2 regions of the Burkholderia cepacia complex sp. TUM26381 genome follow, and region 1 is predicted to be linked to the other one. Evidence: riboswitches for the same ligand, from Rfam matches in the RefSeq annotation. Region 1 holds a riboswitch; the other holds the start of a gene.
The links. A riboswitch is a leader RNA that binds a small molecule or an ion and turns the genes downstream of it on or off. The one in region 1 is predicted to bind thiamine pyrophosphate.

Region 1 (11,023 bases):
GAACGGTTTGCATGATGAAGACTCCGGGGTGATGCGACGGGACGCGATGCGCGCGTGCAGCCGGCTGGCCGCGCCCCGCACGCATCCGTCAGTTCGACGGGCTCATTGCGTCCTTCTTCATCGCGTCGCCCTTCGACATCGCGTCGTGGCCCATCGCGTCTTTCTTCATCGCGTCTTTCTTCATCGCGTGCTTCTTCATGCCGTCCTTCTTCATCGCGCCATCCTTCGCCATCGCGTCGTGGCCCATCGCGTCCTTCGACATCGACGTGCCGTCCTTCGACATCGCATCGTTCTGCGCATAGGCGCCCGTTGCGAACGTGGCAAGAGCGGCGACGCAAGCGGCAATCAGTACGTTTTTCATGACATCTCTCCGAAACATGGGTTTGAGGAGCCGAATAGACGGACGACGTCGCGGGAAATGACAGCCGCTCTGAAAATATTTTTTATGCAGGCCGGACAACCCGTCATGCTGCACCGCTCGGCCGCCGCCGACCGGGCTGCCGGACCGATCGGCAAAGGCATGTGCTGCGGTGCACCCGGCCTGCCGCGCCGCCCGCCATGTTGCGGCTGCACCGGGATAACCACTCTACGCCCGGTTGAAACCGCCGCAAACCCGGTGTATCGTGTGCCCTTGCTAACGCGGGGGTCCTGCAATGCGTTCGGTCAAACAACCGGCATTGCGGGTGAGAAATACCCTTTGAACCTGATCTGGATAATGCCAGCGCAGGGAAGCGTACGGATTTCGCCGCCTTCCTTCTGACGAAATCCGCCGCCTCACCAAGCCTCGTCTCCTGCTTAGCTCGAGCCCCACATACGTCAAGGGCTCCGGGCAAGCGCCGACGCGCCTGTCCGGCGCTCACACAGGAGATTGCATGAACGCCAATCCGAAGTTTCTGTCCGCCGACGCTCACGTCGACGCCGCCGCTGTCGCGCCGCTGCCGAATTCGCGCAAGGTTTATGTCACCGGCTCGCAGCCCGACATCCGCGTGCCGATGCGCGAAATCACGCAGGCAGACACGCCGACCGGCTTCGGCGGCGAAAAGAATCCGCCGATCTACGTGTACGACACGTCGGGCCCCTACACCGATCCGGAAGCCAAGATCGACATCCGCGCGGGCCTGCCCGCGCTGCGTCAGGGCTGGATCGAAGCGCGCGGCGACACCGAAGTGCTCTCCGGCCTGTCGAGCCGCTACGGCCTCGAACGCGCGGCCGACCCGGCCACCGCCGACCTGCGTTTCCCGGGCCTGCACCGCAACCCGCGCCGCGCGCAGGCCGGCAGGAACGTCACGCAGATGCACTACGCGCGCCAGGGCATCATCACGCCGGAAATGGAATACATCGCGATCCGCGAGAACCAGCGCCGCGCCGAATACCTCGAGAGCCTGAAGTCGAGCGGCCCGAACGGCGCGAAGCTCGCCGCGATGATGGGCCGCCAGCACCCGGGCCAGGCGTTCGGCGCCGCGGCCTTCGGCGCAAACGCGCTGGCCGAGATCACGCCCGAATTCGTGCGCGACGAAATCGCGCGCGGCCGCGCGATCATCCCCGCGAACATCAACCACCCGGAATCCGAGCCGATGATCATCGGCCGCAACTTCCTCGTGAAGATCAACGCGAACATCGGCAACTCCGCCGTCACGTCGTCGATCGGCGAGGAAGTCGACAAGATGACGTGGGCGATCCGCTGGGGCGGCGACACGGTGATGGATCTGTCGACCGGCAAGCACATCCATGAAACGCGCGAGTGGATCATCCGCAACAGCCCGGTGCCGATCGGCACGGTGCCGATCTACCAGGCGCTGGAAAAGGTCAACGGCAAGGCCGAGGACCTGACCTGGGAGATCTTCCGCGACACGCTGATCGAGCAGGCCGAGCAAGGCGTCGACTACTTCACGATCCATGCGGGCGTGCGCCTGCAGTACGTGCCGCTCACCGCGAACCGGATGACCGGCATCGTGTCGCGCGGCGGCTCGATCATGGCGAAGTGGTGCCTCGCGCATCACAAGGAAAGCTTCCTGTACGAACACTTCGAAGAGATCTGCGAGATCATGAAGGCGTACGACGTGAGCTTCTCGCTCGGCGACGGCCTGCGTCCCGGCTCGATCTACGACGCGAACGACGAAGCGCAGCTCGGCGAACTGAAGACGCTCGGCGAACTCACGCAGATCGCGTGGAAGCACGACGTGCAGGTGATGATCGAAGGCCCCGGCCACGTGCCGATGCAGTTGATCAAGGAGAACATGGATCTCCAGCTCGACTGGTGCAAGGAAGCGCCGTTCTACACGCTCGGGCCGCTGACGACCGACATCGCGCCGGGCTACGACCACATCACGTCGGGCATCGGCGCCGCGATGATCGGCTGGTTCGGCACCGCGATGCTGTGCTACGTGACGCCGAAGGAGCACCTCGGCCTGCCGAACAAGGACGACGTGAAGGAAGGCATCATCACGTACAAGCTGGCCGCGCACGCCGCCGACCTCGCGAAGGGTCACCCGGGCGCGCAGGTTCGCGACAACGCGCTGTCGAAGGCACGCTTCGAGTTCCGCTGGGAAGACCAGTTCAACATCGGTCTCGATCCGGACAAGGCGCGCGAATTCCACGACGAGACGCTGCCGAAGGATTCGGCGAAGGTCGCGCACTTCTGCTCGATGTGCGGCCCGCACTTCTGCTCGATGAAGATCACGCAGGACGTGCGCGAGTTCGCGGCGCAGCAAGGCGTGTCGGAAACCGAAGCGCTGAAGAAGGGGATGGAAGTGAAGGCGGTCGAGTTCGTGAAGACCGGCGCCGAGATCTATCACCGTCAGTAAGCACCCGCGGCGATCCGCACCGGAATCGCCTCGCGATGCACGAAGCCCGCTTTCGAGCGGGCTTTTTTGCGCATGTCGTGTGCCTGCCGATGCACGGGAAACAATTGATTACGAAACCGCGCGAGCCTTAACAAGTCCTTACAGCAGCCCCGCCAGGCGGCGCGTAGATTGGGGGCATGCGTGGCCGCCAGCCGGTCGCGCGCCCTCCATTCACTACCACAAGGACAACGATCATGATTTCGATTCGGCGTATTGGGGTATGCGCTCTCCTCGTCACGACGGTGGCCAGTCTGTCGGCCTGCGATTCGATGACGAGGCGTCAGCGCGACACGGCAATCGGCGCGGGTGTCGGCGGCGTCGCCGGCGCAGCGATCGGCGGCAGCGCGCTGTCGACGCTGGGCGGCGCGGCAGCCGGCGGCATCATCGGTAACCAGGTCGGCAAGTAAGCCGCCGGTCACGGTCCGCCGCGCAATGCGCGGCGGCAGCCTGGCCGGTCCAACGGCGTTTCCGCGATGCGGAAGCGCCGTTTTCGCATGCGGCACCGCAATATGCCCGCCCGCGCCCGGAAATGATCCGTTACCGTTTTGCACACCGTGTCATCGGCGCGCGGCCTAAGCTTAAGCATCTGCCGATTGCCGGCTCCGCCGGAGAGACATCATGAACAGGACCCTCGTCGCCGCGGCGCTCGCCTGCACGACGCTCGCCGGCTGCTACTACCCGTACGGCTACTATCCTGGCGGCTATTACACGGCCGCACCGGTGCCGGTGCAGCCGGCGCCCGTGTACGTCGACCCCGGCCCCGCCTACTACTATCCGGCCCCCGCGTATGCACCCGCGTGGGGCGGTTATTGGGGACCGGCGCTGTCGCTCAATTTCGGCTTTGGCGGGCGCGGCGGCTGGCGCCATCACTGACCGGGCACGGCCGTCGACGGACGGCCGCCCGGCCCCCGCAACCGGCCCCATTCCCGTTTCTTGTCGTTTCATCCCATTGTGAAACGACGGCGTGGTAACGCGGTGTAAGATTCTTCGCATCCCGTCCCCGCCCTCGCCAAACGATGTCGCCCAAGAATGCTTTCCTGCTGACCGTGCTCGCTGCCCTGTGGGGCGCATCATTCCTGTTCATCCGGATCGGCGTGGTCGATTTCGGCGTCGCGCCGCTGATGGCCCTGCGCGTGGGCATCGGTGCGCTGTTTCTCACCGGCTTCGCGCTCACGCGCTTCAAACCCGCCGACCTCGGCACCCGGTTGCGCCGTCACGTGTGGCCGCTGTTCGTCGTCGGCGCGCTGAATTCGGGCATCCCGTTCTGCCTGTTCGCGTTCGCCGAACTGACGCTGTCGGCCGGCCTGACGTCGGTGATCAACGCGACGACGCCGCTGTGGGGCGCGCTCGTCGCGTACCTGTGGCTGAAGGACAAGCTGTCGCTGCCGCGCGCACTCGGCCTCGTGATCGGGTTTGCCGGCGTGCTCACGCTCGTGTGGAACCAGATCGCGAACGCGCACGGCGACACGGGCGCCAGCGCGACCGCGCTCGCCGCCGCCGCGGCGCTCGGCGCGACACTGCTGTACGGCATCGCGGCCAATTACACGAAGCGCAAGCTCAGCGGCGTCGATCCGCTCGTCAATGCAGCCGGCAGCATGATCGGCTCATCCGTCCTGCTGCTGCCGTTCGCGATCGCCACCTGGCCGCCCGCGCCGGTCGGCGTGCACGCATGGGGCTCGGTACTTGCCCTCGGCATCGCGTGCACGGGCATCGCGTATTTCATCTTCTTCTACCTGATCGCGCATGTCGGCCCCACCCGCGCGATTACCGTGACGTTCGTGATCCCCGTATTCGGGCTGCTGTGGGGCGCGCTGTTCCTGGGCGAACACGTGTCGGCCGTGATGATCGAAGGCTGCGCGATCGTACTCGTCGGCACCGCGCTCGCGACCGGCGTGATCAAGCGGATTCCGGGGATCCGGCCGCGCGGCGGCGAAGCGACCTGACGGTCCGCGTGCGCGCATCGTCGCCCGGCGTACAGCGATGGCGATGCGGCACCGGTCTGCCGACGCGCCGCGAATGGCACCGCAGCGCATCGGCATTCGTCTGACGGCGACGCCCGGCCGCCGGGATTTCCCGCATCACCCGCACATCCAGCGCCCGCAGCACCCGCAGCGCACGGTCATGTCACCGGCATTGCGCGGGATTGTCATCGGCCGCTGCAGCGCCCTTCGCTTCGTGGCGGTCATGCAAGGCGCGCACGCGTGCGGCGCGGATCGCCGCTGCGCACGGGCCGGGATGGCGCGGTGTACCGTTTGCGTCTGGAGTTTCCCTGATACGCGCGCCGCCGCAATCCCGTTACACTCGGGAAACCTATCCGCAGAAGGCGGTCTCGATGCCTCACGTTCTCTCGCGCCCGCCTGCGCATGCGACTGCATCAGCGTGGTGGGGCGCCGCCGCTCGCTCCCGGGCACCGTTGACATGAAGCCCGCCCGCGACCTATCGCTCGACTCCCTGCTCGAACGCCTCACGCCGACGCCCGGCGGCTGGGTCGCCACCTATCGCACGACGACGCTGCGCAGCGTATTCCAGCCCGTGCTGTCGATCACGCACAAGCGCGTCGTCGGTTACGAGGCGCTGCTGCGCGTCGTCGACGCGAACGGCGCGCTGATATCGCCCACCGCCCTCTTCGACCGGACGCGCGCCGACGCCGACGCGCTGCTGCTCGACCGGCTCGCGCGCTGCCTGCACACGGCCAACTTCGTTGCACAGGGCATCGGCGACGGCTGGCTGTTCCTGAACGTGACGCCACGCGTGCTCGATACGGGCCTCGTGCAGCGCGAGTTCGTCGAGGCGCTGTGCCGGCATTTCGCGCTGCCGCCGAACCGCATCGTGCTGGAAGTCGTCGAACAGCCGGCGCGCGACGAAGCCGCGCTCGCCCGCACGATCGACATGATCCAGCATCGCGACTTCCTGATCGCGATCGACGATTTCGGCACCGGTTTCTCGAACTTCGACCGCGTGTGGCGGGCACGGCCCGACATCGTCAAGCTCGACCGCTCGCTCGTCGAGCGTTCGACCGGCTCGGCCGACGACCGCCGCATCATGCATCACCTCGTGTCGATGCTGCACCAGGCCGGCGCGATGGTGCTGGCCGAAGGCGTCGAAAGCGATGACGCGCTGCAGGCGCTGATGGAAGCCGACATCGATTTCGTGCAGGGTTTCCAGTTCGGCCAGCCCGATGCATCGATCGCGCACGCGAGCGCGGCAGCGCCCGCGATGCTCGACGCCGCGTGGCGGCGCTTCATCGCCCGCCGGCACACGCCCGTCGTCGCCGAGCAGCCGGGCTTCGACGCAATCGAACGGCTGGTACTCACCGGTGCGGCCGCGTTTTCGGCGAGCGGCAACCTGCAGGATGCCGCGCAACGCGTGTTCGCGGTGCCGGCCGCGCGTCGCGTGTTCGTCACCGACGAGATCGGCGAGCAGTTCCTGCCGTCGATCGGCGCACCTGCCGACGACAACCAGGCGAGCGTCACCCGCCTCGCGCCGCTGTTCCCGGAAACCCACAGCAACTGGTCGCGCCGCCCATACTTCCAGCGCGCGATCGCCGCACCCGGGCGCGTCGCGCTGATGGGCCCGCACTTCTCGCTGACGGAAGGCCGCGACTGCTATACGGCCGCCGTCGCGATCCGCGCACAGCGCCGGCTCGTCGTGTTCTGCGTCGACTTCGTGCTCGACAGCGCGGGGACCGTGATGCGCTAGCCGCGCAGGCGGTGGACGCCGGCCTGCGAGGGCCGCCGGCCATTCGCTCGTCAGTCGACCACTTTCCCTCGTCCCGACTTCACCACGCTACGGCGCGACTTGTGCTCGAGCCGCCGCTCCTTCGACGCACGCGTCGGCCGCGTCGCCACCCGTGCGCGCGGCGTATACGCGACGCCGCCGATCAGCGCATCGAGCCGCGCGAGCGCGGCCTCGCGGTTCTTCTCCTGCGTGCGATATTCCTGCGACTTGATCACGACGATGCCGTCGCGCGTGATGCGCTGGTCCGACAACGAGAGAAGCCGCTCCTTGATGACCGGCGGCAGCGACGACGCGCGGATGTCGAAGCGCAGATGAATCGCACTCGACACCTTGTTCACGTTCTGCCCGCCCGCACCCTGCGCGCGCACGGCCGTCCATTCGACGTCGGCCGGATCGAGCGTGTAGCGGATCATCATCGCGATGCCTCCTTGCGGCGCCGTGCGAGCGCCTCGTCGACGCGTGCCGCCAGCCCCGAATCGCGCTGCGTGCGCGTCGCGACCGCCTGCGCCAGCACGCGCCGCGGCCCGATCACCTGCACGCGCGTGCGGGCGCGCGTGACGGCCGTATAGACGAGCTCGCGCGTGAGCACCCGGCCGAACGATGCCGGCAGCACGAGCGCGGCTTCGTCGAATTCCGAGCCCTGCGATTTGTGCACCGTCAGCGCAAATGCCGTTTCGTGCGGCGGCAACGCAGCGGGCGACACCGTGCGCGCGGTGCCGTCCGCGCGCCGGAACCACACGCGCAGCACACCGTGCGCGTCGGGCAGCGCGATGCCGATGTCGCCATTGAACAGCCCCAGCGCATAGTCGTTGCGCGTCACCATGATCGGCCGCCCGGTGAACCAGTGCGCCCCGACCGCGAGCGGCACGCGCGCCGCATGCCGCACGTGCGCGGCCACCAGCGCATTGACGTGTTCGGCGCCGCGCGAGCCGCTGCGGGTCGCGCACAGGATCCGGAACCGGTTGAGCGCATCGAACAGCGGCAGCGGATCGGGCACCGGCGCGGCCAGCGCGTCGCGCAATGCGTCGAGGTATGCGCCGAATCGCCGTGCAAGCCGCTCGACCGTCGACGACGCAAGCGTATCGCCCGCATCGTCGTGGAAGGACGCCGCGGCTGCGTCGTCCGCGGGCAGTGCATCGAGTGCGGCCTGCACGTCGCCGCTGCGGATCGCCAGCGACAGCCGCCCGATCGGCGAATCGAGACCGAAGCGGTAATTGCGCTCGAGCCACACGACGCAGTCGGCGAGCGGCGCCGGAGCGAGCACGATGCCGGACGCGGCGGCGGCTTCGTCGGTCGATGCCGATGTGGCTGCCGTGACCGACGCAAGCGCCATATCACCCGCGTCGAACGGCGGCAGTTCGACGTCATCGAGCCAGGCGAGTTCGTCGACCTCGATCCATGCGGGTGTGCCGCCTGCTGAAACGGCGCCGCCGATATCAGCCGGCGCCGTTACGGCGAGCGGTGGCGATACCGTCCCGGCCGACGAACCTTCGTCATCCTGCGGTTCGTCGTCGAACAGAGATGCCTGTCGCGGATCGGCTTTCGGCCGGGACGCCGGCATGCGTGAAACGGAAGCGGAAGCAGACGCCGATGGCAACGCCGGCGCGCGAACGGCTGCGGCAGCCGGACTCGCAGCGGGCGCCATCGCCGGCGCAGCTTCGTCCGGCACCGGCAACGCCGCGGCGAACGACGCGTCGTCGATGCCGAGTGCCTGCGCGATGCGCGCGCGCGCCGCAGCGGTGAACGTCGGTCGCGCGCTCAGCTCCGCAAATACGGCGCCGGCCTCGACCGCGGCCAGCTGATCCTTGTCCCCAAGCAACACGAGCCGCGCGCCCGGCGCGAGCGCGTCGAGCAGATGCGCGGCGAGCGCGACGTCGATCATCGACGCCTCGTCGACGACGATCAGATCGTACGGCAACGGATTGTCGCGATGATGCCGGAAGCCGGCCGCCCCGCCACCGCCCAGCAGCCGATGCAGCGTGTACGACGTGTCGGGCAGGCGCGCCGCGAGTTCGGGCGGCAGATCGCCGGCGCGCGCATGCAGCGCCTCCTGCATCCGCTGCGCGGCCTTGCCGGTCGGCGCGGCCAGCGCGACGCGCAGCCCCGGGTGTGCGTCGAGCAGACAAGCCAGCACGCCGACGACGGTCGTCGTCTTGCCCGTGCCGGGACCGCCGCTGACGATCGTCACGCGCCCCGTCAGCGCGACGATCGCCGCCACGCGCTGCCAGTCGACTTCGCCGGTGGCCGGCCCGAAGTATCGTGAGAGGCTGTCGCGCAACCGGTCGGGCGACAGGCCTTCGTCGGGCGCGGCAACGCCGGCCTGCGCGACGAGCGCATCGGCCAGACGCCGTTCGTAATCGAAATAGCGCGACAGGTACAGGTGATCGTGCCGGTCGACGATCAGCGGCCGCTCGTCGCCGCGCGCGAGCGTGCCGAACGCAACCACGCCACTTGCCGCGAGCGCGGCACGCACCTCGTCGAGCGGCGCTTCGTAGCGCTGCGCGAGTGCGCCGAGCGCGACGCATACGTGGCCGCCCGCGGTCGCGCGGCTCGTCGCGAACGCGGCGCGCGCCGCCCAGCGTGCCGACGCGGACGGCGCACCGGCACGCCGCGCAAGATCGCCGATGCGCCGTGCAAACCCTTCCGCGAGCGCGATGCCGAAATCGGCCGGCTCGGGCAGCCGTGCGACGAGGCCGCCGGTGAATTCGAGCATGTCGTCGGACGCATTCATGCGCGGCCCCCTTCCATCATCCGGTCGAGTGCGTCGACGAGCGCGCGCGCGGGCCGCCGCGCATGCACGCCGGCCGGCTCGCCGCTGCTGCGCCAGCCCGGCCGCACGCCGCGCACGAACAGGTACAGATAGCCCGCGATGTGTGTGTCGTAGTCGTAATCGGGCAGCCGCCCGCGCAGGTAGCGATGCAGCGCGACCGTGTAGAGCAGCGCCTGCAGGTGATACGCGTGATCGGCCATCGCGACGTCGAGCGCGCGCGGGCCGTAGGCATCCGGCGTCGTGCCGAGATGGTTCGACTTCCAGTCGACGATCCAGAAACGGCCGTCGTGTTCGACGATCATGTCGATGAAACCCTTGATGAAACCGGCGAGCATGCCCGCCTCCAGTGCAACGTCCGGATAACCGTGCGCGACCAGCAGCCGGCGCAGCGCCGTCAGGTCGAGCGACGGCGCCGGGAACAGGAAACCCATTTCGTCGAGCCGCTTCGCCGGATCGAGATCGACGAGCCGCATGCCCGGCACGAGCTCGGTGTGCACGACATCGTCGACGAGCTGCGCCATCATCGCCGGCAGGCGCGTCGCGAGCTCCGGTTCGGCCTCGACCGGCCGGTCGTGCAACGCGCCGAGCGCGGCCTTGTGCCACGATTCGGGTTCCGTGAACCGGCTGAGTTCGAACAGGCGGTGCAGGCATTCGCCGGCGGCCGCTCCTCGCGGGAACACGAGGATGTCGTCGTCCGGCGGCTCGGCCACGACCGGGTCGGCGAACAGCCATTCGCCGTCCGGCGTCACCTCGGCAAGCGCATCGTGATCGGGCCGCAGCTCGTCGTCGGGTACCGCCGCAACACCCGCCTCCTCGCGCGCCATCGACGCGGTCAGCGAGCTGAAACTCGCCATCCGCCACGCATCGCGCAGCACGCGCGTCGCATGGCGCGCCGCGAGCGTCTGCGAGGCGTCGTGCCCGGCCGCGAGACGCTCGCGGCGCGCGGGCGCCGGCAGCGGCGCGACGCACACGGGGCCGCCTGCGAGCGCCTGCCACGCCGCGTCGAGCGCAGCTTCGTCGGGCGGTTCGTCGAGCCACGCATCGAACGACTGGCCGGCGCCGGCGACAAGCCAGTTGAGCACGCTGCGCCGCGCTTCGCGCGTCGAACGCGACGACAGGTACGGCCCCGCGACCACGTAGCAGCGATAGACCGCGCGCGTGAGCGCCACGTAGACGAGCCGTGCACGTTCCGCGGCCTGCTCGCGCAATGCCTGCCGCGCCGCATGCGCGGCCGCCTCGTCGTCGCATCCGTAATGCAGCACCGCGTCGCCCGCATCGTCGTGATACTCGCGCGCATCGGGCAGCGCGGACGAAGGCGGCTCGCGCAACCCGCCGTCGTTCAGGAACGGACAGAACACGACCGCGTATTCGAGGCCCTTCGATTTGTGCACGGTCACGATCTGCACGAGGTTGCGATCCGATTCGAGCCGCAACTGCGCCTCCTCGCCGCCACCGTCGAGCCGTTGCGCGGCGAGCCAGCGCAGCGTCGGCGCGATACCCGGCTGCGCGGATGCGCGCGCTTGCGTCAGCTCGGCCAGATGGTTGATGTCCGTCACGCGACGCTCGCCGTCCGCACCGGCCATCAGCCGTTCGGCGATCCGCAGCTCGCGCGTGAACGTGCGCCACATCACCGCGAAACCGCGTTCGCGCCACAACAGCCGATACCGCGAGA
Region 2 (11,023 bases), 900 kb from region 1:
TTCGGCCTGCGCCCACGCGGCGGCGTTGCCGGCGCTCGGGCCGTGGTCCTTGCGCGTGAAACCCGGCGCGACCGCGTTGACGGTGATGCCGTGCGCGGCGAATTCGGCGGCGGCGGTACGCACGAGCGATTCGAGCGCGGCCTTCGCGGCGGCGGTCGCCGCGAACGGCGCCGCGGCGCGGTAGCGGTGCGCGACGAACGAACTGACCGCGACGATTCGCGGGGCGGCTGACGCTTCGAGCAGCGGCCGCGCGCGGCCCGCGAGCGCGGAGAACGCGCCGGGCATCGCCGCGAAGGCGGCCGCAAGCGCGTCCGCGGAAAGGCCGGAAAAGGATTGCCGCGCGGCGAAGCCGGCGTTCGCGACGAGCTGGTCGAGCCCGCCGAAGCGCGTCGCGGTGGTATCGACCAGCGCGGCGGCAACGCCCGGTTCGCCGAGATCGCCGGTCAGCGTGATGCATGCCGCACCGGCCGCCGTGCACGCTTGTGCGACTTCGGCGAGCCGCGCCCGCGCCGCATCGTCCGCGCCGCGCGCATGCAGCGCCAGCGCGATGCCGGGCGCCGCAATCCGCCGCGCGAGCGCCGCGCCGATCCCCGAGCCTGCGCCGGTGATCAGCGCGATGCGTTCGACGTGCGCGGCGCGTGCGCTCACGCGGCGACCTTGTCGCCGGCGTTCGCGCGTTCGACGTTGATCGTGCCGACGTGGAACGCAGCCAGCGACTCGCGGTGCGCGATGCTGACGATCGCGGCCTTCGGCAGCCGTTCGGCGAACAGGTGATAGAGGCGTGCCTCGTTGTCGGCGTCGAGCGCGCTGGTCGCTTCGTCGAGGAACAGGAAATCCGGCTTGTGCAGCAGCACGCGTGCGCCGGCAAGGCGCTGCTGCTCGCCCGGCGACAGCACGCGCGTCCAGTGCGCGGTCTCGTCGAGGCGCTCGACGTAATCCTCGAGGCGGCACGCACGCAGCGCATCGCGGCAGGCTTCGTCGCTGAACGTGTCGGGCGTCGCCGGATAGGTGAGCGCGGCCTTCAGCGTGCCGATCGGCAGATAGCTCGTCTGCGGCACGAACATCATCCGCGCGCCGACCGGTGCATCGATCGCGCCGTCGCCGAACGGCCACAAGCCCGCGAGCGCGCGCATGAACGTGCTCTTGCCGGAACCCGACTTGCCGATCACGAGCCAGCGCGAGCCCGGCTCGATCGTGACGCTGCCGATGTTCGCGAGCGCGTTGCCGTTGGGCAGCGCGAGCTTCAGCGACGACGTCGACAGCTTCGCGCCGTCGATGTAGTGCAGGTTGATGCCGCCGTGCTCGGTCGCGGGCGACAGGCTTTCCTTCAGGTGCGACGTGCCCATCACGCGCTTGAATTCGCGCAGACGGTTGACGGTGGCGCGCCATTCGACGAGGGTCGAGTAGCTGTTGATGAACCACGAGAACGAATCGCTGACGGTGCCGAACGCGGACGAGATCTGCATCAGCACGCCGAACGAGAACGCCCCCGCGAAATAGCGCGGCGCGGCGACGACGAGCGGGAAGATGATCGCGATCTGCCCGTAGAAGCTCAGCACGAACGTGAGCCGCTTCGTGTACTTCATCACGCGCCACCAGTTGTCGCGGATGCGCATGAAGAGGGTCTGCGCGTTGCCGGTCTCGGTCTTCTCGCCGTCGTAGAACGCGATCTGCTCGGCGTTCTCGCGCACGCGGATCAGCCCGAAGCGGAAATCGGCCTCGACGCGCTGCTGCTGGTAGTTGATCGACACGAGCGGATGGCCGACCTTCTGGATGATCAGCGAGCCGATCACCGCGTACAGCGCGGCTGCCCACACCATGTAGCCGGGAATCGAGATCGGCGTCGCGCCGAGCGTGAACGTCAGCGCGCCGGCGAGCGACCACAGGATCGTGATGAACGACACGAGCGTGACGACCGTCGACAGCAGGTCGAGCGACAGCGCGAGCGTCGTGGTCGCGAACGACTGGAGGTCGTCGGTGATCCGCTGGTCGGGGTTGTCCGCGAGGCGATCGCGTTCGATCCGGTAGAACGCGCGATCGCCGAGCCACTGGCCGAGGAACCGGTCGGTGAGCCACTGGCGCCAGCGGAAGCCGAGCATCTGCCGCAGGTAGCGGCCGTACACGGCGAGGATGATGAACGCGAAGGCGAGCGCGGAGAACTGCATCAGCAGGTTCGGGAAGTCGTGGACGTCCTTCGACTGCAGCGCGTTGTAGAACTGCGCGTTCCACTTGTTCAGCCGGACGTTGATCCAGACCACGCAGAGGTTGATCGCGATGATCGTGACCAGCAGGCCCCACGCGATTTTCCATTCGGACGATACCCAGTAGGGCTTGATGAGGCTCCATGCGGATACCGGGCGCTCGTCCTGCGGCGCGTCGGAGGCGGAGCGGACGGGATCGATCGATTGGGTCATGTGCTTCCTGATGAGTAGCCGGCGCGCGGGCCGGGCGAAGCCGGGCGCGCGCCGCGATACGGCATGCCGGGGCGCGGCGCCGACTGACGGCGGGCGCACGGATGGTCGCCCGCGCGTCTTAAACGGCACTTAAGGGCCGGCGGTGACGCGGCAACCGGCCGCTTGCGGCGGCCGGCCTGCGGGCATTGTGCCAGAGCGGCGCGGGCCGACGGCGAATTTGCCCCGCCGGTGACAGTTTGCGGCGCTTTCCGCTTTTATGGTCTAATGACCGACGACGAAACAGGGGTGCTTTGTGGCGTGGCCGGCGAATGTTCCGGGCAGCGCGGCGAGGCTGAGAAAAACCCTTTGCACCCGATCCGGGTAATACCGGCGAGGGAAGTTTCTGATCCCGCCGGGTCGCGCTGGCTGCCATCCCACATGGTCAGCGCCCGAGTCCGCCCGGCCGGCCTTTGCTGCCGGTTTCGTCCTTTTGGGTACGCGCATTGCGCGTTACGGAAGGAATGATGACCGCACAATCTTCAGTCTTTTGCTTGATTCCCGGCCCGATGTCGCGTGCGTTCGCACGTGGCGGCGCGGGTGCGTCGACGTTCGTCGTGCGCGCTCCCGAGGAGGGCGCGCGATGAACGTTCAGGATGCACGGCCCGATTTCGCAGTGCTCGGCGGCGGCCTCGTCGGCCGCCTGATCGCGTGGCGGCTCGCGGGCGACCGGCATCGCGTCGCGCTCTACGAGCGCGGCGGCCCGGACGGCGAGCAGTCGGCCGCGTGGATCGCGGCCGCGATGCTCGCGCCGCTCGCGGAAGCGGCGAGCGCGGAGCTGCTGATCACCGAGCTCGGCGCCGCGTCGCTCGCGCGCTGGCCGCAATGGCTCGCGGAACTGCCCGAACCCGTTTTCTTCCAGCATCACGGCACGCTCGTCGTCTGGCACCACGCGGATCGCGCGGAGGCGCCGCTGTTCGAGCGGCGCGTGCGTGCGAACGCGCCGGCCGACCTGTTCGACGGCGGCTTCGTGACGCTCGCCGGCGCGCAGGTCGATGCAGCCGAGCCGACGCTCGCGGGCCGTTTCGCACGCGGCCTGCTGCTGCCGCGCGAAGGCCAGCTCGACAATCGCCAGGCGCTGCGCGCGCTCGCGGCGGGCCTTGCCGAACGCGGCGTCGACCTGCACTGGCACGTCGCGATCGACGATGCGAACCTGCCCGCCGCCCATTTCACGATCGATTGCCGCGGGCTCGGCGCGAAATCCGCGCTGCCCGCGCTGCGTGGCATCCGCGGCGAAGTCGCGCGCGTGCATGCGCCCGGCATCGGGCTGACACGGCCCGTGCGGCTGCTGCATCCGCGGTACCCGCTGTACATCGCGCCGAAGCAGGACGATCTCTATGTAATCGGCGCGACCGAGGTGGAGGGCGAGGACATGTCGCCCGTCAGCGTGCGCTCCGCGCTCGAACTGCTGAGCGCGGCGTTCTCCGTGCATCCGGCGTTCGGCGAGGCGCGCATCCTCGAACTCAATGCGCAGTGCCGGCCGACGCTGCCCGATCACCGCCCGGCGGTGATCTGGGACGGCGCGTCGACGCTCGCCGTCAACGGCCTGTACCGGCACGGCTTCATGATCGCGCCGGAAGTCGCGCAGGCGGCCGTCGCGTTCGCGCAAGCCGCGCTCGGCGGCGCGTTCGCTGATGCCGACGCGTTCGCCGCGTGGCGCGACGCCGCTCGCTGGCCGACGCTCCTTCATCACCGTAACGACGCGCGCCAGCCGGCCTGACGCGCGCGCCGACCGAATCCGACCGAGCCTCATGGATATCCAGATCAACCAACAGACCCTGACGCTGCCCGACGGCGCGACGGTGGCCGACGCGCTCGCCGCGTACGGCGCGCGTCCGCCTTACGCGGTCGCGCTGAACGGCAACTTCGTCGCGCGCACGCAGCATGCGGCGCGCGCGCTCGCGGCGGGCGACAAGCTCGACGTCGTGCACCCCGTCGCGGGCGGCTGATCGCCGCCGGTTCGTCCCCGCTCTTCCAGGAAAACGACATGACGTCCCTCACATCCGCCGACGCGCTGACGCTGTACGGCGAAACCTTCGCAAGCCGCGTGCTGCTCGGCACGTCGCGCTATCCGTCGCTGCAGTCGCTGTCCGATTCGATCGCCGCGTCGCGCCCCGGGATGGTGACGGTCGCGCTGCGCCGCCAGATGACGGGCGGCACGGCCGAAGCCGGCTTCTTCGACCTGCTCAAGCGCCACGCGGTGCCGCTGCTGCCGAACACGGCCGGCTGCCAGACCGTCGCCGAGGCCGTGACGACCGCGCACATGGCGCGCGAGGTGTTCGGCACCGACTGGATCAAGCTCGAGCTGATCGGCGACGACTACACGCTGCAACCCGACCCGGTCGGGCTGATCGAGGCCGCCGCGCAGCTGGTCAAGGACGGTTTCAAGGTGCTGCCGTACTGCACCGAGGATCTCGTGATCGGCCGGCGCCTGCTCGACGCCGGCTGCGAGGCGCTGATGCCGTGGGGCGCGCCGATCGGCACGGGCAAGGGCGTCGTGAATCCGTACGGCCTGCGCGTGCTGCGCGAGCGGCTGCCGGACGTGCCGCTGATCGTCGACGCGGGGCTCGGCGTGCCGTCGCACGCATGCCAGGTGATGGAGTGGGGCTTCGACGGCGTGCTGCTGAACACGGCCGTGTCGCAGGCCACGCACCCGGAGATCATGGCGCGCGCGTTCGCGCAGGGCGTCGAGGCCGGCCGTGCCGCGTATCTGGCCGGGCCGATGGATGCGCGCGAAACCGCGCACGCGAGCACGCCGGTTGTCGGGATGCCGTTCTGGCACCAGGACGGGGGCGGCGCATGAGCGCGCGCTTCGCCGATGCATTCTGGCCGCCGGCCGACGAACTGGCCGAAGCGGCCGAACGGATTCGCGCCCGCCTCGGCGACTGGCCGGCCGGCGCGGCGCCGTGGCGGCTCTGCGTGGCGGCGCCCGGCGTGCCGGCCGACGGCGACGTGCTGATCGTGTCGTCCGGCGACCGCGCCGCGCAGGCGCGCGCGTCGGCCGCGTCGCGGCCGGCCTCGCCGGGCGCGGTCGCGATCGAATTCGACGAGCAGGGCGCGGTGCTGCATGCGGCGGGCGCGCGTTACGCGCTCGAAGCCGCGCATCCGCTCGCGGACGACTGGATCGCGGCGCTCGCGGCATTCCTCGATTGCGGCTTCGCGCCGGTCGACGCGCTGGTGCTCGCGCTGGCGTGGCGCGACGGCGACGAGACGCGCGCCGACGACGCGTGGCCGGTCGACGCCGCGCGGTTCCCCCGTGTTGCCGGGCTGCCGCCCGCGCCGGAGCCGGCGTTTGCGCCCTGCCCCGCGCAACTCGGCCTCTATCCGGTCGTACCGGACGCCGAATGGGTCGAACGCGTGCTCGATGGCGGCGCGCGGACCGTGCAACTGCGCGTGAAAGGCGCGACGCCGGACGCGCTGCGCCGGGAAATCGCGCGTGCGGTCGCAGCAGGGCGCCGCTATCCCGATGCGCGCGTGTTCATCAACGATCACTGGCAGATCGCGGTAGATGAAGGCGCGTACGGCGTTCATCTGGGTCAGGAAGACCTCGAAACGGCCGATCTGGCGGCGATCGCGCGCGCGGGCCTGCGGCTCGGACTTTCGAGCCATGGTTATTACGAGATGTTGCGGGCGTTGCACGAGCGCCCGAGCTACCTCGCGCTCGGCCCCGTATACGCCACCGCCACCAAGGCCGTCGCCGCGCCGCCGCAAGGACTGGCGCGGATCGCCCGCTACGCGCGCTTCGCGGGCGCGCGGGCGCCGCTCGTCGCGATCGGCGGGGTGGGGCTCGATGCGCTGCCGGCCGTGCTGGAGACGGGCGTCGGCAGCGTCGCGGTGGTGAGTGCGGTCACGGGCGCCGCCGACTATCGGGCTGCGCTTATTGCGCTGCAGCAATGTTTTGCCGGACAATTTGACAATCATTGACCGCAGGGCCTGGAACGGCGTCACGACATCATTCCAATGCAGGCCCTATAATTCGGCGTTCTGCGTAAAAGGACTGCCAGCTCCGTGAGCCCCACTCCTACCGAGACCCTGCTGGAACTTCGCGACGTCGACTTTGGCTACGGCGACCGCCTCGTCCTGTCCAACCTGAACCTGCGCTTCGGGCGGGGGCAGGTCGTCGCGGTCATGGGCGGGTCGGGTTGCGGCAAGACCACCGTGCTGCGCCTGATCGGCGGCCTCGTGCGCGCGCGTCGCGGCCAGGTGCTGTTCGACGGCGCCGATGTCGGCACGCAATCCCGCGACGGCCTGTATGCACTGCGCCGCAAGATGGGCATGCTGTTCCAGTTCGGCGCGTTGTTCACCGACATGTCGGTGTTCGAGAACGTCGCATTCGCGCTGCGCGAGCATACCGACCTGCCCGAAGACCTGATTCGCGACCTCGTGCTGATGAAGCTCAACGCGGTCGGGCTGCGCGGCGCGCGCGACCTGATGCCGTCCGAGGTGTCGGGCGGGATGGCGCGCCGCATCGCGCTGGCGCGTGCGATCGCGCTCGATCCGCAGCTCATCATGTACGACGAGCCGTTCGCGGGCCTCGACCCGATCTCGCTCGGCATTACGGCGAACCTGATCCGCACGCTGAACCAGGCGCTCGGCGCGACCTCGATCCTCGTCACGCACGACGTGCCGGAATCGTTCGCGATCGCCGATTACGTGTACTTTCTGGCCAACGGCGGCGTGCTCGCGCAGGGGACGCCCGACGAGCTGCGCGCGTCGACCGATCCGAGCGTGCGGCAGTTCATCGACGGCGCGCCGGACGGCCCGTTCAAATTTCATTACACGAGCCCGCCGCTCGCAGCGGATTTCGGGCTCGGCGGAGGGCGCGCATGATCAGCGCGATCGGACGTTACGTCATCGGCGGCCTCGAGCGCGCGGGCTACGGCACGCGGCTGTTCGTGCGCCTCGTGCTGGAATTCTTTCCGCTGCTGCGCCGGCCGCGGCTGGTCACGAAGCAGATCCACTTCCTCGGCAACTATTCGTTCGTGATCGTTGCCGTGTCGGGGCTGTTCGTCGGCTTCGTGCTCGGCCTGCAGGGGTATTACACGCTGAACCGCTACGGTTCCGAGCAGGCGCTCGGCCTGCTGGTCGCGCTGTCGCTCGTGCGCGAGCTCGGGCCGGTCGTCACCGCGTTGCTGTTCGCGGGCCGCGCGGGCACGTCGCTCACGGCCGAGATCGGTCTGATGAAAGCCGGTGAACAGCTCACCGCGCTCGAAATGATGGCGGTCGACCCGATCAAGAACGTGATCGCGCCGCGCATGTGGGCCGGCATCATCGCGATGCCGCTGCTCGCCGCGATCTTCAACGCGGTCGGCGTGCTCGGCGGTTACTTCGTCGGCGTCGTGCTGATCGGCGTCGATCCGGGCGCGTTCTGGTCGCAGATGCAGGGCGGAGTCCAGGTCTGGGCCGACGTCGGCAACGGCGTGCTGAAGAGCATCGTGTTCGGGTTCGCCGTGACCTTCATTGCGCTGTATCAGGGGTATGAAGCGAAGCCCACGCCGGAAGGCGTGTCGCGCGCGACCACCAAGACGGTCGTGTTCGCGTCGCTCGCCGTACTCGGCCTCGATTTCCTGCTGACCGCGCTGATGTTCAGCTAAGCCTCAGCCAAGCCAAATTTTGGGATGACGATGAAAAAGACTGCTCTCGACTTCTGGGTCGGCCTGTTCGTGGTGGTGGGCTTCCTTGCGGTGCTGTTCCTGGCGCTGAAGGTCGGCAACATGAGCTCGCTGTCGTTTCAGCCGACCTATGCAGTGAAGATGAAATTCGACAATATCGGCGGATTGAAGCCGCGCGCGGCCGTGAAGAGTGCCGGCGTCGTGGTCGGCCGCGTGAAGTCGATCGGCTTCGACACGAACACCTACCAGGCGCTCGTGACGATCGATGTCGACGGCCAGTACCCGTTCCCGAAGGATTCGTCGGCGAAGATCCTGACGTCGGGCCTGCTCGGCGAGCAATATATTGGTCTCGATCCGGGCGGCGACACGGAAATGCTGAAGGCCGGCGATACGATCACGATGACGCAATCGGCGATCGTGCTCGAGAACCTGATCGGCCAGTTCCTGTACAGCAAGGCCGCCGATGCGGGCGGTGCGAAGCCGGCAGCCGGTGCATCGGCTGCGCCGGCACCGGTGGCGGTACCGGCGTCGGCGGTGTCCGGCGCGGCGGCCCAATAACCACACGAGAGAAAACAAGAGGGTAATGACCATGCAGACGATCCGCATCAGGCACGCAGCGCTGGCGGTAGCGGCAGTCGCCGCGTTGAGCGGCTGCGCGACCGTGCAGACGCCGACCAAGGGCGATCCGCTCGAAGGCTTCAACCGGACGATGTACAAGTTCAACGACACGGTCGACACGTACGCGCTGAAGCCGGTCGCGCAGGGCTACCAGTACGTGGTGCCGCAGCCGGTGCGCGACAGCGTGACGAACTTCTTCTCGAACATCGGCGACGTCTACATCGCGGCGAACAACATCGTGCAGCTGCGGATCGCGGACGGCGTCGGCGACATCATGCGCGTCGTGATCAATACGGTGTTCGGCGTGGGCGGCCTGTTCGACGTCGCGACGATCGCGAAGCTGCCGAAGCACACGGCCGACTTCGGGGTCACGATGGGCCGCTACGGCGTGCCGTCGGGCCCGTACCTCGTGCTGCCGCTGCTCGGCCCGAGCACGCTGCGCGACACGGCCGGCCTCGGCGTCGACTACGTCGGCAACCCGCTCACCTACGTGAAACCGGATGGCCTGAGCTGGGGCCTGTTCGGCGTCAACCTCGTGAACACGCGTTCGAACCTGCTCGGCGCGGGCGACGTGCTGGATGCCGCGGCGCTCGACAAGTACTCGTTCGTGCGCAATGCGTACCTGCAGCGCCGCCAGATGCTGATCAGCAACGCGCGCGGCGAGGCGGCCGCGACGTCGGGCAACGACGCGCTGCCGAAGTACGACCTGCCGGAAGACGGCGCGGCACCGGCGGCGGCCGGTACGGCGGGCGCAGCGGCGCCGGCCGGCGCATCGGGCGCGGCGGTTGCGTCGCCGGCCTCGGGCACGGCCGAATCGCCGAATCCGGCCAGCGAAACGAACGTGCCGGCGATGCAGGTGGCGCCGCCGTCGCCGGGCGGGTTCCGTTTCCCGAGCATCCGGCTGCACTGACGGATTTACATTCGTTACAGCCGGAAACGATTCATTCGGTAGCGTACGCGAACTTGCGCGTAAGCTACCTGCTCCAAACTTTGCATCGACTCATTCATGCAGGTCACTATGATGAAAAAACTGTTCCTGATCCCCGTTTTCGCGGCGCTGTTCTCGTTCGGCAGCGCAGCTCACGCGCAAGTCGACCAGTCGAACCCGCAGGCGCTGATCAAGACGGCGACGCAGCAGGTGCTCGACGAAGTCAAGCAGCAGACGATCAAGCAGGGTGATACCAACCGCATCATCACGATCGTCAACAAGGACATCCTGCCGTACACCGATTTCCGCCGCACCACGCAGCTCGCGATGGGCCGCAACTGGCGCACGGCAACGGCCGAGCAGCAGCAGCAGGTTCAGGAGCAGTTCAAGCTGCTGCTGATCCGCACGTACTCGGGTGCGCTGGCGCAACTGAAGCCGGACCAGCAGATCCAGTACCCGCCGTTCCGTGCCGACCCTGCCGATACCGATGTCGTGGTCAAGACGGTCGCGATGAACAACGGCCAGCCGGTCCAGATCGATTACCGTCTGTACAAATCGGCGAGCGGCTGGAAGGTGTATGACCTGAACGTGCTCGGCGCGTGGCTGATCCAGACGTACCAGCAGCAGTTCAACGAGAAGATCCAGCAAAGCGGCGTGGACGGCCTGATCCAGTTCCTGACGCAGCGCAACCAGCAACTTGCCGCTGGCAAGCAAGCGTCGTGAGCGGCTTCGAAGCCGGTTCCTCGCTGACCGTCGCGAGCGCGAAGTCCGCGCTCGCGGACGGTCTTGCGCGCATCGGCGCGGGCGCTACCGCCGTCGATTGCGCGGCGCTGACGCAGTTCGACTCGTCCGCGCTCGCCGTGCTGCTCGCATGGCAACGTGCCGCCAAGGCGCGTGGCGCGACCCTCGACATCCTCAATCTCCCTCCGAAGCTCGCCAGCCTCGCGCGCGCCTACGGCGTCGACGCGCTCATCGAAGGCACCGGGCGACATTGACCCTGTCCGACCGGAGCCTGCCGCGCCAGCCGGCGTGCGCATGCTTCAGGCCGCGCGCCTCCGGCGCCGGCTCCACCAGCCGGTTTGCCCTATAATCAAGCGTTTTGCGGGGCAGTCAATCGGCGTCCGGCCCCCATTTTCATTCGCAGCAAGCACAGAATAGGCGTCGCGGCCCTTGCGTCGCGCACAGTCATGTCAGCCATAGAAATCCGTCACGTCAAGAAGCGCTACAAGTCGCTTCAGGCGCTCAAAGGCGTCAGCCTGTCGGTCGAGGAAGGCGAGTTTTTCGGTCTGCTCGGCCCCAACGGCGCAGGCAAGACCACGCTCATCAGTATCCTCGCCGGACTCGCCCGGGCCGACGAAGGCAGTATCTCGGTGCGCGGCCACGACGTCGTCAAGGACTTCCGTGGCGCACGTCGC

Region 2: linked by a shared signal. The riboswitch ahead of ACWMMN_RS01840 (FAD-dependent oxidoreductase) and the one ahead of thiC (phosphomethylpyrimidine synthase ThiC) in region 1 are both predicted to bind thiamine pyrophosphate.

The regions. Positions count from the first base shown of each region.
Region 1 covers NZ_CM172006.1:1,281,633-1,292,655, reverse strand. The annotation lists gene ACWMMN_RS06165 (cytochrome b/b6 domain-containing protein) at 1-13, opposite strand, end outside; gene ACWMMN_RS06160 (pentapeptide MXKDX repeat protein) at 89-361, opposite strand; TPP riboswitch at 632-748, shown strand; gene thiC (phosphomethylpyrimidine synthase ThiC) at 873-2,804, shown strand; gene ACWMMN_RS06150 (glycine zipper 2TM domain-containing protein) at 3,038-3,250, shown strand; gene ACWMMN_RS06145 (hypothetical protein) at 3,462-3,716, shown strand; gene ACWMMN_RS06140 (DMT family transporter) at 3,860-4,786, shown strand; gene ACWMMN_RS06135 (EAL domain-containing protein) at 5,262-6,542, shown strand; gene arfB (alternative ribosome rescue aminoacyl-tRNA hydrolase ArfB) at 6,593-6,997, opposite strand; gene ACWMMN_RS06125 (AAA family ATPase) at 6,994-9,312, opposite strand; gene recB (exodeoxyribonuclease V subunit beta) at 9,309-11,023, opposite strand, start outside.
Region 2 covers NZ_CM172006.1:384,139-395,161, forward strand. The annotation lists gene ACWMMN_RS01830 (SDR family NAD(P)-dependent oxidoreductase) at 1-648, opposite strand, end outside; gene ACWMMN_RS01835 (ABC transporter ATP-binding protein/permease) at 645-2,414, opposite strand; TPP riboswitch at 2,686-2,809, shown strand; gene ACWMMN_RS01840 (FAD-dependent oxidoreductase) at 3,034-4,170, shown strand; gene thiS (sulfur carrier protein ThiS) at 4,202-4,399, shown strand; gene ACWMMN_RS01850 (thiazole synthase) at 4,438-5,253, shown strand; gene thiE (thiamine phosphate synthase) at 5,250-6,374, shown strand; gene ACWMMN_RS01860 (ABC transporter ATP-binding protein) at 6,459-7,280, shown strand; gene mlaE (lipid asymmetry maintenance ABC transporter permease subunit MlaE) at 7,277-8,044, shown strand; gene mlaD (outer membrane lipid asymmetry maintenance protein MlaD) at 8,075-8,620, shown strand; gene ACWMMN_RS01875 (MlaA family lipoprotein) at 8,652-9,590, shown strand; gene ACWMMN_RS01880 (MlaC/ttg2D family ABC transporter substrate-binding protein) at 9,702-10,331, shown strand; gene ACWMMN_RS01885 (STAS domain-containing protein) at 10,328-10,603, shown strand; gene ACWMMN_RS01890 (ABC transporter ATP-binding protein) at 10,796-11,023, shown strand, end outside.